DNA from 3 places in the Paraburkholderia sp. BL18I3N2 genome. Region 1 is predicted to be linked to each of the others. Evidence: riboswitches for the same ligand, from Rfam matches in the RefSeq annotation. Region 1 holds a riboswitch; each other region holds the start of a gene.
What was found. A riboswitch is a leader RNA that binds a small molecule or an ion and turns the genes downstream of it on or off. The one in region 1 is predicted to bind cobalamin.
Positions count from the first base shown of each region.

Region 2: linked by a shared signal. The riboswitch ahead of cobG (precorrin-3B synthase) and the one ahead of cobW (cobalamin biosynthesis protein CobW) in region 1 are both predicted to bind cobalamin.
Region 3: linked by a shared signal. The riboswitch ahead of B0G75_RS13695 (TonB-dependent receptor domain-containing protein) and the one ahead of cobW (cobalamin biosynthesis protein CobW) in region 1 are both predicted to bind cobalamin.

Region 1 covers NZ_PVNC01000010.1:6,762-10,035, forward strand. The annotation lists gene cobN (cobaltochelatase subunit CobN) at 1-530, opposite strand, end outside; gene cobW (cobalamin biosynthesis protein CobW) at 537-1,628, opposite strand; cobalamin riboswitch at 1,818-2,111, opposite strand; cobalamin riboswitch at 2,179-2,428, shown strand; gene cobA (uroporphyrinogen-III C-methyltransferase) at 2,667-3,274, shown strand, end outside.
Region 2 covers NZ_PVNC01000006.1:232,348-235,621, reverse strand. The annotation lists gene cbiE (precorrin-6y C5,15-methyltransferase (decarboxylating) subunit CbiE) at 1-1,098, opposite strand, end outside; cobalamin riboswitch at 1,183-1,362, shown strand; gene cobG (precorrin-3B synthase) at 1,446-2,969, shown strand; gene B0G75_RS18800 (precorrin-8X methylmutase) at 2,962-3,274, shown strand, end outside.
Region 3 covers NZ_PVNC01000004.1:116,265-119,538, forward strand. The annotation lists RNA gene ssrS (6S RNA) at 1-85, opposite strand, end outside; gene B0G75_RS13685 (cell division protein ZapA) at 217-531, opposite strand; gene B0G75_RS13690 (ATPase) at 528-884, opposite strand; cobalamin riboswitch at 1,093-1,350, shown strand; gene B0G75_RS13695 (TonB-dependent receptor domain-containing protein) at 1,441-3,274, shown strand, end outside.

The sequences.
Region 1 (3,274 bases):
GCGGGCAACGCGCGCGGCGGCGCAGGTTCGCGCCCCCAGCCGAAGGCGCGATGCGCAATACAACGCAGAAACGCCTCGGCATTTTGCGGGCCGCCTTCACGCAGATAGCGCCACAGTTGATGGCACAGATCCGCACTCGCGGTGCTGCGCGCGAGCAGGTTCGGATCTTCCTGCAGATCGCCGGAGAACATGGCGAGCGTCTGCTGCTTGCGCTCGGCGAGCGCCACTACCTGCTCGATGCCGTAAGGCCAATACGCCTCGCCGCCGAGGTGATCGACCACCACCACGCGTGCGTGCTGCAAGACGTCTTCGAGATAAAAATCCACCGACGCCGGTTGCCGCAAGTACGTGACGTTCGCGAGCCGCACGCTCGGGAAGCCTTCACCCAGGCGCGGAAACACACTCGCGAGCAGCGAAAGCGTGGTGTCGGCGGAGCTGAGCACCACGATATCCGCGGGCTGCTGATCGATCCGGATCACGCCTTGCGTGTCGTCGACGAAACCGCCCGGCGTGGTGCGCAGCAGATGCATATGCGCTTACGCCTGTTGCGTTTCGGCGCTCGACCGCACGCCGAGCGCCGCGTCGAACGCACGCTGCAACGCGGGCTGATCGAGGTCTTCACCGATCAGCACGAAGCGGCTCGGGCCGCTTTCGCCGGGTTGCCAGCGTCGATCGAAATAGCTGTCGAAGCGGCGCCCAACGCCTTGAATCACCAGACGCATCGCCGCGCCCGGCAGCGCCGCAAAACCTTTGACGCGATAGATCGTGTTGGTTTCGACCAGCTGTTGCAACGCGGCGATCACCGCCTCCCGCGACGACGCGTTCGCCTGCACGACCACCGAGTCGAATTCGTCGTGATGGTGGTCGGCGTCGTCGGCCGAACCGTGGTGATCGTGGCGCAAGTGGATCGTGTCTTCCGACGCCGCTTCGAGGCCGAGCAACGTATGCAGATCGAGCTGGCCCATGTGCGCGCGAACGATTTTCACTTGCGGCGGAATTTCTTCGCGGATCGAAACTTCAACCGCGCTTTGCTGCGCGTCGTCGAGCAAATCCGTTTTGTTCAGAATCACCAGATCGGCCGCCGACAACTGATCTTCGAACAATTCGTGCAACGGCGACTCGTGATCGAGATTCGGATCGGCCTTGCGTTGCGCATCCACGGCGACCGGATTGTCCGCAAACTGACCGCTTGCCGCGGCCGGGCCGTCCACCACGGTGACCACGGCATCCACGGTGAAACTGTTCTTGATCTGCGGCCAGTTGAACGCCTGCACCAGCGGCTTCGGCAACGCGAGGCCCGAGGTCTCGATCAACACGTGATCGATCTGCTCGCGGCGCTCCACGAGCTTTTCCATCACCGGGAAAAACTCTTCCTGCACGGTGCAGCACAGGCAGCCGTTCGCGAGTTCATACAGTTGGCCTTCGGTCTCGACACCGTTTTCATCGCAACCGATGCCGCAACCCTTGAGAATTTCCCCGTCAATGCCGAGCTCGCCGAATTCGTTGACGATCACCGCGATGCGCTTGCCGCCCGCATGCTGAAGAATATGCCGCAGCAGCGTGGTCTTGCCGCTGCCGAGAAAGCCCGTAACGATGGTGACGGGGATCTTGCGCATTTGAGTTTGCATCGTGAGTCCATCCGTAGGAGTTGCACGTTGCACGCCGGCGTGTTTTTCAGCTTATGCCGGGGCAAACGGAGCGCACGCCCGGTCAGCCACGACAATATCGAAACACGGGGACGAACGACGGCGTTGCCGCGACAACAGAAAACAGAAAGCGGGAGTGAGGTCATGAACGCAGCGCCGCATCCCCGCGGCGTTCGTCCTTCGTTATCTGGCCGGTATCCGGGCTGGCGAAAGCGCCGCTTCCCCTTCCCGGGCGAGTGATTTCTCGCCCAGTGGTGATATGCCGACGCGGCCTTGCGCGTGGACATCGAAGCCGGCTCCGCGGTGCCGATCGACTGCGTTTAATGCTGCAGTCAGCACCACATTTCGCTTACCGTTGCGGGGGCAGCACAGGTTGACCCGATCCATGGCAGGTGGGCACCCTGTTTCCCGTTTAACTGCGTGCGCACGAGCGCGCACACGAGCACCAAAGTGCGTGCGAGTGTAGGCCCGCAGCCGGGTGCCGTCAAGGAAACGCAAGCCGCAAGCGCTTATCGGGCGGGGCGCCATGTGCTATCGTATGCGCGCGTTTGGTGCCCGCACATGCATTCGCGTGTGCAGTTAAACGGGAAACAGGCAGCGCTCAGAGCGCCCAACCTGTGCTGTCCCCGCAACGGTAAGCGACCTGCGGCGCGATGTTGAATCGACTTGCGCCGCGCATGCGTTTTTTAAGCCACTGTCCGGCAATTCCAGCGAATGCGGACGGGAAGGCAAAGCGCGTGAGGCCGCCAGCCCGGATACCGGCCAGACGCGGAGGCGGCGAACCTCAGGGCATCATCGCGCCGCCGGCCGCCGGAATCCGCGAGGGACGGATGTGAAGGCGCTGAAGCACGACGCAGTGTGTCCGTGTAGGCGAGTTTCGTGTGAAATTCGCTACGAGCCACACATTGCGCCGTGCCTGAATCCGTAGCATTGCATGACCCCAAAGTCCGCCGCCTGGCGACCCTTCGCGTTTTACCCCTTCCCGCTTGTCACGACATGGCGCCCGCCATGCACGCCGCGATGACCCGCGCCTGGCTGATCGGCGCCGGCCCCGGCGACGTCGAACTCATGACCATCAAGGCCACCCGCGCATTGGCGCAAGCCGATGTCGTGCTGGTCGACGATCTAGTGAATCCCGAGGTGCTGCAATTCGCGCGCGCCGACGCGCTGGTCGTCTACGTGGGCAAACGCGGCGGTCATCCGTCCACACCGCAGGAAGGCATCGTCGCGCAGATGCTCGAACATGTGCGGGCCGGGCGTAGCGTCGCGCGTTTGAAAGGCGGCGATCCGTTCGTATTCGGCCGTGGCGGCGAAGAACAGCAGGCGCTGCACGCGGCGGGTATCGAGGTGGAAGTCATCAACGGCATCACGGCCGGGATTGCGGCGCCCGCGGCGATCGGGATTCCGGTCACGCATCGCGATCACGCGCAGGGTGTGGTGTTCGTCACAGGGCACGGCGCGGGCAGCGGCGAGCCGGACTGGGCCGCGCTCGTGGCCACGCGCATGACGCTCGTGATCTATATGGGCATGCGGCGGCTCAACGATATCGTCGGCGCGCTGCTCGCGGCCGGCATGAGCGCCGACACGCCGTGCGCGGCGATCGAATCGGCCACGCGCCCCGAGCAACG
Region 2 (3,274 bases), on a different contig from region 1:
GCCATGCCGCTCGCGCCACAACGTCAGCACCGCCTCGCCTTGCAAAGTGACCGCATTAGCGACCAGCCGCCCACCCTCGCGCAGACCAGCCCAGCAGGCCTCCAGCACGCCCGGCACCGTCACCCCGCCGCCGATGAACACGGCATCCGGCACCGGCAACCCCTGCAGCGCGTCAGGCGCGCGCCCCGCCACGAGTTGCAGCCCCGGCACGCCCAACGCATCGCGATTGTGTTCGATAAAGCGTTGCCGCTCCGCGTGCCCTTCAATCGCAATCGCGCGACAGCTGGAATGCGCGCGCATCCATTCGATGCCGATCGAGCCGCTGCCCGCGCCCACATCCCACAGCAATTCGCCGGGCGTCGGCGCAAGGCGCGCGAGCGTGATCGCACGCACGTCGCGCTTGGTCAACTGGCCGTCGTGACGAAACGCATCGTCAGGCAAACCGCAGGTCAGCGGCAGACGCGGCGCGCCTTCGGTGGCGCGGCAGTCGAGCGCGATCAGGTTGAGCGCGGCCACATCGCCCGCGGACCACTGATCCGCGCGGCCGTCGATGCGCCGCTCCAGTTCGCCGCCCAGGTGCTCCAGCACGCTCATGCGGGTCGCCCCGAAACCGCGCGCGTTCAGCAGCTCGGCGAGCGCTGCGGGCGTGCGCCCGTCCGCGCTCAGCACGAACACGCGCGCGCCGTCGTGCAGATGTGCGTTCAGCGTGGCCAACGGCCGCCCCACCAGCGACGCCGTCGCGACATCCTGCAACGGCCAGCCGAGCCGCGCGGCCGCCAGCGACAGCGACGACGGCGCCGGCAGCACCCGCAGTTCGCCCGCCGGCAATTGCCGCGCGAGCGTAGCGCCTACGCCGAACAGCATCGGGTCGCCGCTCGCCAGCACGCACACGGCGGCGCCGCGCTCGGCCAGCAAGGGTGCGAGATCGAACGGACGCGGCCAGGCGGCACGGCGCGCGGCGAGACGCGCGGGCAGCATCGCCAGATGACGTTCGCCGCCGTACACCACCGACGCTTCCAGCAAAGCGCGCCGCGCGGGCCTCCCCAGACCGGCAAAGCCGTCGTCGCCTATGCCCACCACCGTCAGCCACGCGGGCATGCATCCATCCTCATTCTGTGTCTTCAAATAATGCGCTGTGCCACGCCGGTCAAAGCGTCCAGCCTCGTTGTGCTGTTCGAAAAAAGGCATAATACAGCCGCCGGTGCCCTTCGGGGCCGAAGAGGGAACACAGTGTCGCTGTGGCTGCCCCCGCAACTGTATGCAGCGAGTCCGCCTGCGCTCCACGCCACTGGTTTAACCGGGAAGGCCGCGGCGGACCATGACCTGCCAGCCAGGAGACCTGCCGGCAAGACTGTTCGTGCCAGCCAACATCGGGCGGGGTGTACCGATGCCGCAGCCATGCCCGCCTCACGGCATGCTCGGGCCGTCGCGCGACGCTAAACCCGGTGTCCGTCTTGAATCAAGCTTCGCCTACCTCCGTTTTATCCGACGCGGCCGCCACGCTGCGGCCCTCGGCGTGTCCGGGGTTGCTGCGCATCGTCGCCGCGCGCGACGGCGGGATTTGCCGGATCAAACTGCCCGGCGGCGAATTGAGCGCGGCGCAGGCGCGGGCGATCGCTGACGCTAGCGCGCGGCACGCGGCCGGGGTAGTCGAGTTGACCAATCGCGCGAATGTGCAGGTGCGCGGCGTCAAGCGCGGTGAAGAGGCGGCGTTGATCGCGGCTTTGACCGATGCGGGTCTTGGGCCGATGCCGGCGAACGGCACGGCGAGCCATGCGAACACGACGGCTGCGGAGAACGCTGCGGACGCCGGGGCTGCCAGCGCTGTAGATGCAATAGCGGCCACCGCCGCAGCCGACGACGTCCGCAATGTCATGATCAGCCCCGCAGCCGGGCGCGATCCATGCGCGCTATTCGACACACGCCCGCTGTGCGCCGAACTACTCACCATGCTGCAAAGCGAAACGCGTTTCGCGGCGCTGTCGCCGAAATTCGCGCTGCTGCTGGACGGCGGCGAGCGGCTTGCGAGAGTAGATCATCCGCACGATGTGTGGCTGGCGGCATCGCAAGATGCGGACGGCGTGCGGTTCGTGTTCGGGTTGGCGGGTTGTCCGCCTGTGGGCGCCTATGCCGGCGCTCTCATGCAAAGCCAAGGCACCGGGCCTGGAAAACCGGGCGTGAACCGCACAGGCGCACTAGCCGCGATCCTGCCTTCACAAGTGCCGGCACTGGTTCGCGCGCTGCTCCTCACACTCCTCGACCTCGCCGCCGCCGACGCCACACGCATGCGCCACCTGCTAACCGCGCATACCGTCGACGCGGTACTGCATCACGCCCAGCGATATCTCGACTTCCCGCTGACGCAAAACGCGAAGCTGACCAACTGGCATCGCGGCACACCAGCCGACGCCAATCTCCGTCTTGGCGCCCACGCCCAACGCGTGCCCGGAACCTGGCACGTCGGCGGCCAACCGCCGCTGGGACGCCTCGACGCCGACACGCTGCATGCCCTCGCCACGCTGTCTCAACAGCACGGCAACGCCACGCTTCACCTGACACCCTGGCAAAGCGTGCTACTACCCGACATCGCCACGCCCGCCGTCCCCACCGTGTTGTCCGGCCTGAACGCGCTCGGTCTCGCCTGCGAACCCGCACAAGCGATCACGCACCTGATCGCATGCGCCGGATCGAGCGGCTGCGCGAAGGGCCTCGCCGACACCAAGACCGACGCGTTGCGCCTCGCGGCTCGCCTGCCTGCCGGCGTCGACGTGCATCTGAGCGGCTGCTCGCGCTCGTGCGCCGCCGCGCATTGCGCGCCGTACACGCTGCTGGCCGCGGCGCCCGGCCTCTATGACTTTTATCGACGCGACGGCCAGCCCGGCTTCGGCCACTGCGTCGCGCGCCAACTGACGATCGACCAGGCCGCCGACATGCTCGAACGCCTGGTCCGGAGTGACACCGATGCTTGATTACATTCGCGACGGTCAGGAGATCTATCGCCAATCCTTCGCGACGATCCGCGCGGAGGCTGACTTGTCGCGCATTCCCGCCGACCTCGAAAAACTCGCGGTGCGGGTGATCCACGCGTGCGGTATGGTCGATGTGATCGACGATCTGCAATTTTCCGCAGGCGCGGGCGCGGCGGGCCGCGCGGCGCTCGCGCAAGGCGCGCCGATCCTGTGCGATGCCGGCATGGTCGCGCAAGGCATCACGCGCGCGCGGCTGCCGGCCAACAACGAGGTCATCTGCACGCTAACGCATCCGGACGTGCCGT
Region 3 (3,274 bases), on a different contig from region 1:
GCACACCCGTGCTACAAATTTCCGCAACCGTGCACATGGCATTGGTTCAAGGAATATATGACCTTGGCGAACCAGGCAGGGAAGCTAAACCGATGAAGCTGAAACCAACTACCGATTGAACTCAAACGTTTGCTGAATCTTGCACACCTTGTGCTCACACATTCCGTTTGAATCCGCCGCCGATCTCAGGACCGGCAGCACGATAACACACGAAGCTTATTGCATGCTGTACTGCTCAATCACAGTACCTAGTTGTTCGTTCATTTGATGCATTGTACGCCGGATTTCCTCAGCGGGAAATGCTTCTCCGTGTCTCACGCTCGATTGCAATCGAAGCAGTTCCGATGCCAGCGACAGCGCAGCCATGACAGCAATGCGATCCGTGCCGCGCACGTTGCTGTTATTGCGGATCTTCGACATTTCGGCGTCGACGCGTGCGACCGCTTCGAGCAGCGCCGCTTCCGTTTCCGGTGAGCAGGCGAGGCGATAGGGCACGCCGAGAATCGATACTTCGATCTGCTTGGTGGTCATGCATTTTCTCCGTGGCGGGTCACGTCGCTCTCGGCTTCGGCTACTTGCTGAGCGGGCTCGAGCAGATCGAGCTGGTTGTCCGGCTCACTATGCGCGCGGGCACGTGGCAGCTTCTCGAGGATCGCATTCAGGCGCACTTGTGCGTCGTCGATCTTTGCCGAAAGCGCGTCGCGTTCCGCCTGCAGCGCGTTACGTTCCTCGCGCAGCATTGCAAGTTCCGTGCGCGTGGCTTCGGCATCGGCGCGCGATTGCGCGAGTTGCTCTTCGAGCGCGAGTCGCGCTTCATTGTGGCGCTGGCTGATCGCGATCAGCTTGCCGATATTTTGTGAAAGTGTTTCGAGTTCGGTGAGCATCTGCTGCGTCCTCTAAAGACATCGCATTTTAGCGCGGAATGTCGCAGGTTCCGACAATTGTCTCGTTTCGAGACGTAACAACATCGCTTTGTGCAGGCTTTTTATCGACCATATGATGAAAAAGTACCCACGCGTCGGACAATAGCCTGCACTTAACAGAACACATGGCCTGCGGTTTCACCATTCTTGACGGACTCCGAGGCCGCTCCTAAACTGCCCGCACTCTGGTGCCCGCGTGCGCTTTTCAACGGCGCACGCAGTTAAACGGGAAGCAGGGCGCGCGATTCAACCGAACGGGCCAACCTGCGCTGCCCCCGCAACGGTAAGCGACCGCATTCGTCATGCAAGTCGATCCTGATCGCGTGTTGGAAGTTCAACTCGCGAGTGTGCCACTGCGCGTCTCGCGTGGGAAGGCGGGATCGATGTGTCGCCAGCCCGGATACCGGCCAGAGGGAGAGGCACGTCACGCGTGAAAATGTTAAATACGCGGACGCCTCGTTACGCATCGGCCTGCGGGGAAGCGGGCCGCGCACGCTATCCACAGGACTTTCATCCCATGCTGTCCCCCATCGCCCGCGCGGCGCTGCTCGCCTTTGCGAGCCTGCCGACCGTCGTGCATGCGCAAGCTGCGTCTTCAACTTCATCTTCTTCCGCGCTCGATTCATCGCGTGCGGAGCCGTCTGCGGCGGTGCTGTCGCCCGTGGTGGTGACCGCGGATCGCGCGCCGCAAGCACTTGCCGACACGATCCCGCAGACGTCCCTGTTCGATCAGCAGGATATCGCCGACACCACCGCGACCGATTTGCCCGGCCTCCTGCAACTCGCACCCGGCGCGCAGATCTCGCGCACAGGCGGTCCTGGTTCGACAGCCAGTCTCTCTTTGCGCGGCGCGTCGTCGACGCAATCGCTGCTGCTGATCGACGGCGTGCGCGTCGACTCGGTGAGCCTGGGTGCCCCGCAACTCGCGCAGATCCCGCTCGACCAGATCGATCACGTCGAGGTGGTGAACGGCAACGTGTCGGCGTTATACGGCTCGGCCGCGATCGGCGGCGTGGTGCAGGTGTTCACGAAAGACGGCGGCGACCATCCGCCGCGTTTCAATTTTTCGCTCGGCTACGGCAGCTATCACACGCACACGCAGCAGGCGGGCGCGAACGGCGCATTGGATAAAGACGGCAACACGACCTTCAGCATTTCGCTCGCGCGTTCGAAGGACGACGGCTTTTCGTCGCTGAACACGAAGGAGGCCCCCAACGCCAATCCGAATGCGAACGGCTATCTGAACGAGAGCATCTCGGCCTCGCTGCGTCACAAGTTCAGCGACAGATGGGACGCAGGCGTCAGCTACTTCCAGTCGAACGGCAACAACAGCTACGACAATGCGTACGGCCTGCCGACCGATCTGAACAACCTGTATAGCAAGGTGCGCCAGGTCTCCGTGTTCGCGAACGGCAAGCTGACGGACTGGTGGACCACGCACTTTATCGTCGCCGAGGGCGACGACCGCAGCGTGTCGAACACCAACGGCACGTACAACGGGCGCTTCGATACCGACAATCGCCAGTACACATGGCAGAACGATTTCGCGCTGGCCGCGCAGCAGAAACTGCAGATCGGCTATGAGCATCTCGACCAGAGCCTCGACTCGGACACGTTCGCGGCGCCGGATCGTCATGTGGATTCGGGCTTCGTCGGCTATACGGGGCGCTTTGGACGCAACCAGATTCAGGCCAACGTGCGGCGCGACCAGTATTCCGATTTCGGCGGAGCGAACAGTTACTATCTCGGCTACGGCTTCGACATCACCGGCCATTGGAAGGTGAGCGCAAGCTATTCGGATTCGTTTCGCGCGCCGAGCTTCGACGATCTGTACTATCCGTTCAGCGGCAATCCGTCTATCCAGCCGGAGCGCAGCCATTCGATCGAAGCCGCGCTGCAGTACGCATCGAATGCGCTCGGCGTGATGCGTCTGACTGCATTCCAGACGCGCTATTCGAATCTGATCGACTATGAGCAGGTGACGCCCGGCATCTATCTGGCCGAGAACGTCGGGCATGCGAAGGTGCAAGGACTCGAAGGATCGTGGAGCGGCCATGTCGGCAAGACGGACGTGCGCGTTTCCGTGACGCTGCAGAATCCCGTCGATCTCGACAACGATGCCGACCTCGTGCGGCGCGCCCGGCGCTTCGGCGCGCTGACGGTGAACCGCAGCATCGCCGGGTGGCGGGTGGGCGGCGAGTGGATCGTGAGCGGCCCGAGCAATGACAGCAGCGGCAAACTGGGCGGCTATGGCGTGGTGAATCTGTCGGCGCGCTACAACATCACGAAAGCATGGTACGTGGCCGCGCAAATCCAGAATCTGTTGGACAAGGACTATGAAACGGCCTACT